DNA from 2 places in the Streptomyces sp. HUAS 31 genome. Region 1 is predicted to be linked to the other one. Evidence: riboswitches for the same ligand, from Rfam matches in the RefSeq annotation. Region 1 holds a riboswitch; the other holds the start of a gene.
The links. Region 1 has a riboswitch for glycine ahead of gcvP (aminomethyl-transferring glycine dehydrogenase). Riboswitches for the same ligand answer to the same signal wherever they lie in the genome.
Positions count from the first base shown of each region.

Region 2: it holds a riboswitch for glycine, as region 1 does, so the genes downstream of both, gcvT (glycine cleavage system aminomethyltransferase GcvT) here and gcvP (aminomethyl-transferring glycine dehydrogenase) in region 1, are expected to answer to the same signal.

Region 1 is NZ_CP116353.1:1,603,300-1,606,697, reverse strand. It holds partial or broken gene PGH47_RS06935 (DNA polymerase IV) at 1-1,265, shown strand, start outside; gene PGH47_RS06930 (PRC-barrel domain-containing protein) at 1,157-1,558, opposite strand; glycine riboswitch at 1,673-1,768, shown strand; gene gcvP (aminomethyl-transferring glycine dehydrogenase) at 1,943-3,398, shown strand, end outside.
Region 2 is NZ_CP116353.1:6,651,535-6,654,932, forward strand. It holds gene glyA (serine hydroxymethyltransferase) at 1-520, opposite strand, end outside; gene gcvH (glycine cleavage system protein GcvH) at 536-913, opposite strand; gene gcvT (glycine cleavage system aminomethyltransferase GcvT) at 1,035-2,153, opposite strand; glycine riboswitch at 2,193-2,308, opposite strand; glycine riboswitch at 2,309-2,407, opposite strand; gene PGH47_RS29745 (AAA family ATPase) at 2,577-3,251, shown strand; gene PGH47_RS29750 (enhanced serine sensitivity protein SseB) at 3,393-3,398, shown strand, end outside.

The DNA.
Region 1 (3,398 bases):
TGAGCCTGGACGAGGCCTTCGTGGATCTGGAGGCCGGGGGAGCGGCCTGGGACGACTCGTCGGCGCGGCTGGTCGGGGCGAAGCTGCGCGGCGACATACGGGCCGCCACGGGGCTTGCGGGATCGGTGGGGCTGGCCGCGTCCAAGATGCTCGCGAAGATCGCCTCCGAGCAGGCCAAGCCGGACGGGATGGTGCTGATCGAGCCGGGGACCGAGCGGGCGATGCTCGGGCCCATGTCGGTGCGCACCCTGCCGGGGGTGGGGCCGGCGACGGGGGACCATCTGCGGCGGGCCGGGATCCATACGGTCGAGGAGATCGCCGAGGCCGGCGAGGACGAGCTCGTACGGCTGCTGGGAAAAGCCCATGGGCATGCGCTGTACGCGATGGCGCTGGCGCACGACGAGCGGCCCGTGGTGGCCGAGCGGGAGACGAAGTCCGTGTCGGTCGAGGACACGTACGACGTGGACATCCACGACCGGGTGCGGGTCGGGTTCGAGGTGCAGCGGCTGGCCGATCGCTGTGTGCGGCGGTTGCGGGGGGCCGGGCTGTCGGGGCGGACCATCGTGCTGAAGGTACGGCGGTACGACTTCTCGACCCTGACACGGTCCGAGACCTTGCGGGGGCCGACGGATGACCCGGCCGTGGTGCGGGAGGCCGCTGCCCGGCTGCTGGAGTCCGTGGACACGACGGGTGGGGTGCGGCTGTTGGGGGTCGGGGTCAGCGGGCTTGCCGACTACACGCAGGAGGATCTGTTCGCTCAGGCCGCGGGGGAGCTGGGGGAGCAGCAGGCGGTGGAGGGTGGGGAGGACGGCGCGGAGGCTGTGGCCGCGGCCCGGGGGGAGGAGCCGCCGAGTGAGCGGAGATGGCTCGCCGGGCACGATGTGCGGCATGCCGAGTACGGGCATGGGTGGGTGCAGGGGAGTGGGCTCGGGCGGGTGACCGTGCGGTTCGAGACGCCTGGGTCGACGGAGCCGGGGCGGGTGCGGACGTTTCGGGTGGAGGATCCGGGGCTGGAGGCGGTGGAGCCGTTGCCGCTGGTGGAGGAGCGGCCCGGAGGGGGTGGGGGAAGTCGGGGTGCTGCGGGAAGCGGGGGACCTGCCACGTCGGGGGCATCTGAGGGGGCTGTGGTCGGTGGGGTCGGTGGGGTCTGAGCCGGTCAGGGGTGGGGAGTCGTGGGGCCGTTGTTGTTGGGGGGTTCCGAGGGGGCCAGGTTGCCGAAATCGTGGTCGGGGGGAGGGGGCGGGGCCGTTACGTCGAGGCCGTAGTGGTGGTAGAGCTGGAGTTCCTGTTCGGGGGACAGGTGGCGGCCCACTCCGAAGTCGGGGGCGTCCTTGATCAGGGCGCGGTCGAAGGGGATGCGGAGGGTGCCCTCCACCAGCTCGCTGGGCTCCAGGGGGACGAAGGCGTCGCGGGAGAACAGGCCGGTGCGTATCGCCGCCCATTCCGGCACTCCGGTCGCGTCGTCGAGATAGACCTCGTCGATCGTGCCGATCTTGGTGCCGTTGCGGTCGAAAGCCTTGCGGCCGATCAGATTGCGCGGATCGATGTCGGTCTGCACGGGCCCTCCACTTGGTCGCAACTCATCCGTAAGCACTACGAAAAGGCAGAATGGTGAGAGCGGCCACTCGAAGGTCCGTGCGTCGACCTCGCTGGTAGGCTTTCTAACGGCTGCTGACCCCGCGCGGGAGAGTCCTCCGGACAACACCGGAGGCGCCGAAGGAGCAAATCCTCCCCGGAATCTCTCAGGCTCACGTACCGCACGGACGAGGTCACTCTGGAAAGCAGAGCGGGTGTCGACGGCTTCCGCTCTCACCGACGGTGAAAGCCGACGGCCTTCGGGCGGTCCGGTGAAGCTCTCAGGTTGAGATGACAGAGGGGGAGGCCGTCCGGGTACCCGCGCCGTGGTGCCCCTCGAAGGTCGTAAGACCAGGAGGCCTCCGCAATGACCGCCCATCGCATTCCGCTCTCCGAGCTCGAGCAGGGAATCCCCTTCGAGCAGCGTCATATCGGTCCCGATCATGAGGCCCGGGCCAAGATGCTCGCCCAGGTCGGGTACGGCTCCCTCGACGAGCTCACCGCCGCCGCGGTGCCGGACGTGATCAAGAACGCCGACTCCCTGGACCTGCCGGGAGCCCGCACCGAGGCGGAGGTGCTGGCCGAGCTGCGGTCGCTGGCCGACCGCAATCAGGTGCTGGACTCGATGATCGGGCTCGGGTACTACGGGACCTTCACCCCGCCGGTCATCCTGCGGAACGTCATGGAGAACCCCGCCTGGTACACGGCCTACACGCCGTACCAGCCCGAGATCTCCCAGGGCCGTCTCGAGGCCCTGCTGAACTTCCAGACCATGGTCGCCGAGCTGACCGGGCTGCCGACCTCCGGTGCCTCGCTGCTCGACGAGGGGACGGCCGCCGCCGAGGCCATGGCCCTGTCCCGGCGCATGGGCAAGAACAAGAAGGGCCTGTTCCTGGTCGACGCGGACGTGCTTCCGCAGACCATCGCCGTCATCGAGACCCGCGCCGAGCCGACCGGCGTGGAGATCGTCGTCGCCGACCTCAGCGAGGGCATTCCGGCCGAGGTCGCCTCGCGTGAGATCACCGGCGTGCTCCTCCAGTACCCGGGCGCCTCCGGTGTCGTACGGGACATCAAGCCGGTCGTCGACCAGGCGCACGAGCTCGGTGCCCTCGTCACCGTCGCCGCCGACCTGCTCGCGCTGACGCTGCTGAAGTCGCCGGGTGAGCTCGGGGCGGACATCGCGATCGGTACGACGCAGCGGTTCGGCGTGCCGATGGGCTTCGGCGGGCCGCACGCCGGCTACATGGCCGTCCACGAGAAGTTCGCGCGCAGCCTGCCGGGGCGGCTCGTGGGCGTGTCCGTGGACGCCGACGGCAACAAGGCCTACCGGCTGGCGCTCCAGACCCGTGAGCAGCACATCCGTCGTGAGAAGGCGACCAGCAACATCTGTACGGCCCAGGTGCTGCTCGCCGTGATGGCCGGCATGTACGCCGTGTACCACGGGCCCGACGGGCTGCGGAGCATCGCGCGGCGGACCCACCGGTACGCCTCGATCCTTGCTGCGGGCCTCGCGGCCGGCGGTGTCGAGGTCGTGCACGGCTCCTACTTCGACACACTGACCGTGCGGGTGCCCGGGAAGGCCGCCGAGGTCGTCGCCGCCGCCCGGGAGAACGGCGTGAACCTGCGCCTCGTCGACGCCGACCAGGTCTCCGTCGCCTGCGACGAGACCACGCTGCGGGCCCAGCTGGGCGCCGTATGGACGGCGTTCGGGGTCGAGGGCGACATCGAGGCGCTGGACGCGAGCACCGAGGACGCGCTCACCGACGGGGCGCTGCGCACCGACGACTACCTCGCGCACCCCGTCTTCCACCAGTACCGCTCCG
Region 2 (3,398 bases), 5.0 Mb from region 1:
GGCGGTGCTCCTTCGCCAGGCGCTCGACCTCGGCCATGTCGACCAGGCCGCTGTCGGTCTCGACGTGGTAGGCGACCACGTTGAACTGCTTGCCGGAGAAGTTCAGGCGCATGCCGTGGGTGAGGTGGCCGCCGTGCGCGAGGTCCAGGCCCAGGATCGTGTCGCCGGGCTGGGCGATCGCGAACAGCGCCGCCTGGTTCGCGGAGGCACCCGAGTGCGGCTGCACGTTGGCGTACTCGGCGCCGAACAGCTCCTTGACCCGGTCGATCGCGATCTGCTCGGCGACATCGACGTGCTCACAGCCGCCGTAGTAACGCCGGCCGGGGTAGCCCTCGGCGTACTTGTTCGTGGCGACCGAGCCCTGCGCCTCCATGACCGCGACCGGAGCGAAGTTCTCCGACGCGATCATCTCCAGCGTCGACTGCTGACGCTCCAGCTCGGCATCCAGAGCCGCCGCGATCGCCGGATCCAGCTCATGCAGGGGTGTGTTCAGAAGCGACTTGTCAGACGTGTCAGACATAAGGGATACGACTCCTCAGCCGGCGGTGTGGGCGACGTACTCGTCGGCGGAGAGCAGGTCGGCCGGCTCCTCCGTGATGCGTACCTTGAACAGCCAGCCACCCTCGAAGGGGGCGGAGTTCACGAGCGCCGGGTCGTTCACCACGTCCTCGTTGATCTCGGTGACCTCACCGGTGACGGGGGAGTACAGGTCGGAGACGGACTTGGTCGACTCCAGCTCGCCGCAGGTGTCACCCGCGGTCACGGTCGAGCCGACCTCGGGGAGCTGGGCGTAGACGACGTCGCCGAGCGCGTTGGCCGCGAACTCGGTGATGCCGACCGTCGAGACGCCGTCCTCGGCGGTCGACAGCCACTCGTGCTCCTTGCTGTAGCGCAGCTGCTGGGGGTTGCTCATGGCCTGAATTCTCCTGTACGCGCGGGAGTGGTGATGAATGAGGGACCGCTGGATACGTGAGTGATCAGCGGAAATGTGCGCAGAGTCACGCGCCTGCCGCTGTCAGTCTCTTCTTGTGGCGTTACTTCTGCCGCTTGTAGAACGGCAGCGCCACGACCTCGTAGGGCTCGTGGCTGCCGCGGATGTCCACGCCGACCCCGGCGGTGCCGGGCGCGGAGTGCGCGGCGTCGACGTACGCCATGGCGATGGGCTTGCCCAGGGTGGGGGAGGGCGCACCAGAGGTGACCTCGCCGATGACCTCGCCGCCGGCGACGACCGGGTACCCGGCACGCGGGACGCGACGCCCCTCGGCGATCAGGCCGACCAGCACGCGCGGCGGGTTCTGGGCGGCGCGCTCGGCGGCCTCGGTCAGCGCCTCGCGCCCGACGAAGTCGCCCTCCTTCTCGAACTTCACCACCCGGCCGAGCCCGGCGTCGAAGGGGGTGAGCGCGGTGGTCAGCTCGTGGCCGTACAGCGGCATGCCCGCCTCCAGGCGCAGCGTGTCCCGGCAGGACAGCCCGCAGGGGACCAGGCCGACGCCCTCGCCGGCCTTGGTGAGCGCCTGCCACAGCTCCACGGCGTGCTCCGGCTTCACGAACAGCTCGAAGCCGTCCTCGCCGGTGTAGCCCGTGCGGGCGATGAGCGAGGGGACGCCGGCGACCGTGCCGGGCAGGCCGGCGTAGTACTTCAGGCCGTCGAGGTCGGCGTCGGTCAGCGACTTCAGGATGCCGGGGGACTCGGGACCCTGGACGGCCAGCAGCGCGTAGGCGTCGCGGTCGTCGCGGACCTCGGCGTCGAAGCCGGCGGATCGTTCCACCAGGGCGTCGAGCACGACCTGGGCGTTGGAGGCGTTGGCGACGACCATGTACTCGGTCTCGGCGAGCCGGTAGACGATCAGGTCGTCGAGGATGCCGCCGTCGGCCTGGCAGATCATGGTGTAGCGGGCGCGGCCGACACCGACGGAGGCGATGTTGCCGACGAGGGCGTGGTTCAGCAGCCTGGCCGCGTCCGTGCCGGTCACGGTGATCTCGCCCATGTGCGAGAGGTCGAACAGGCCGGCCTTGGTGCGTACGGCGGTGTGCTCGTCGCGCTCCGAGGCGTAGCGCAGGGGCATGTCCCAGCCGGCGAAGTCGGTCATCGTGGCGCCGAGCGAGCGATGCAGGGCATCGAGCGCGGTACGACGGGGTTCGGTGCTGCTCATCGGTCCGTTGTCTCCCAAAGGCATGACAGGCGAGGTCGTTCCTCCCCATCTGTCATCGGAACCTGAGAGGTTCGCCATGATCCCGGAGACGGTGATCATGGCTTGCACCTTGGGTGGAGCCGCTGTGCACACAGCGACCCGCTTTTCAGATGTGCCTCGCCCGCGCGGTAACGGGGCCTGAGAGATTCAAGGGAGGGACTTGCTCCTTCGGCGCCCCAGCGATGCACTGCTGGGGACTCTCCCGCGCGGATTCAAACGGCCGGTATGCAGTTGGCGCCGCCATCATTGCATGCCGGACCCCGTCGGGGGCAGGCCATCTCTGTAACCGGCTTGTGGCAGGAAGCGAACGAAAAGGAGGAGATCCTCTATTACCTTCTCTTTACGCTCAGTGGGGATGGGGACTCCTGACCCCGGAGGAGGACGATGACGGTGAACCGCACCACGGCGTACGCCACGACCTCGGGCATCGCGCTGCCCAAGCAGCCCGCGGCACCCGGTGTCGAAGCGCACGTCGCGTGTCCCGCACCCGTGGTCCGCGATCTGCGCGACCGCTCCGGCCACAGCCCGCACGCGCTGCTCTTCGGCCCCGAGGACCTCGTCGTCATCACCGGCCTGCCCGGCAGCGGCAAGTCGACCTTGATGCGGCGGACGGTGAAGGGCCTGCGCATCGACTCCCAGGACACCCGGGACCGCTGGGACGCCCGGCTGCCGGGCTTCCTCCCGTACGCCGTCTACCGCCCCCTGGTCCGCCTCGCGCACTACGCCGGGCTGCGCCGCGCGCTGCGCTCCGGCGAGGGCGTCGTCGTGCACGACTGCGGCACACAGGCCTGGGTGCGCGGCTGGCTGGCCCGCGCGGCCCGCCGCCGGGGCGGCACCCTGCACCTGCTGCTGCTCGACGTGACGCCGGGCACCGCCCTGGAAGGCCAGCGCGAGCGCGGCCGGGGCGTCTCGCGGTACGCCTTCCTGCGGCACCGCCGGGCGGCCTCCCGGCTGCTGCGCTCGGCGGCGAAGGGCGATCTGCCGCAGGGCTGCGGTTCGGCGGTGCTGATCGACCGGGACGCGGCGGACGTGCTGCGCCGGATCGGGTTCGCGGGCTGACCCGGAGCATGCGGCGGCCGGCCCGGAGTGCCGGGGTCCGGCCGGCCGTGTGCGCGGGCGGGCCGCCCGTAGCCCTGCGGCGGGCGGACACCGGCTAGCCTTCTGAGCCTCAGACGTGGTTCACAGCAGGCGGTCAGACAGATGGAC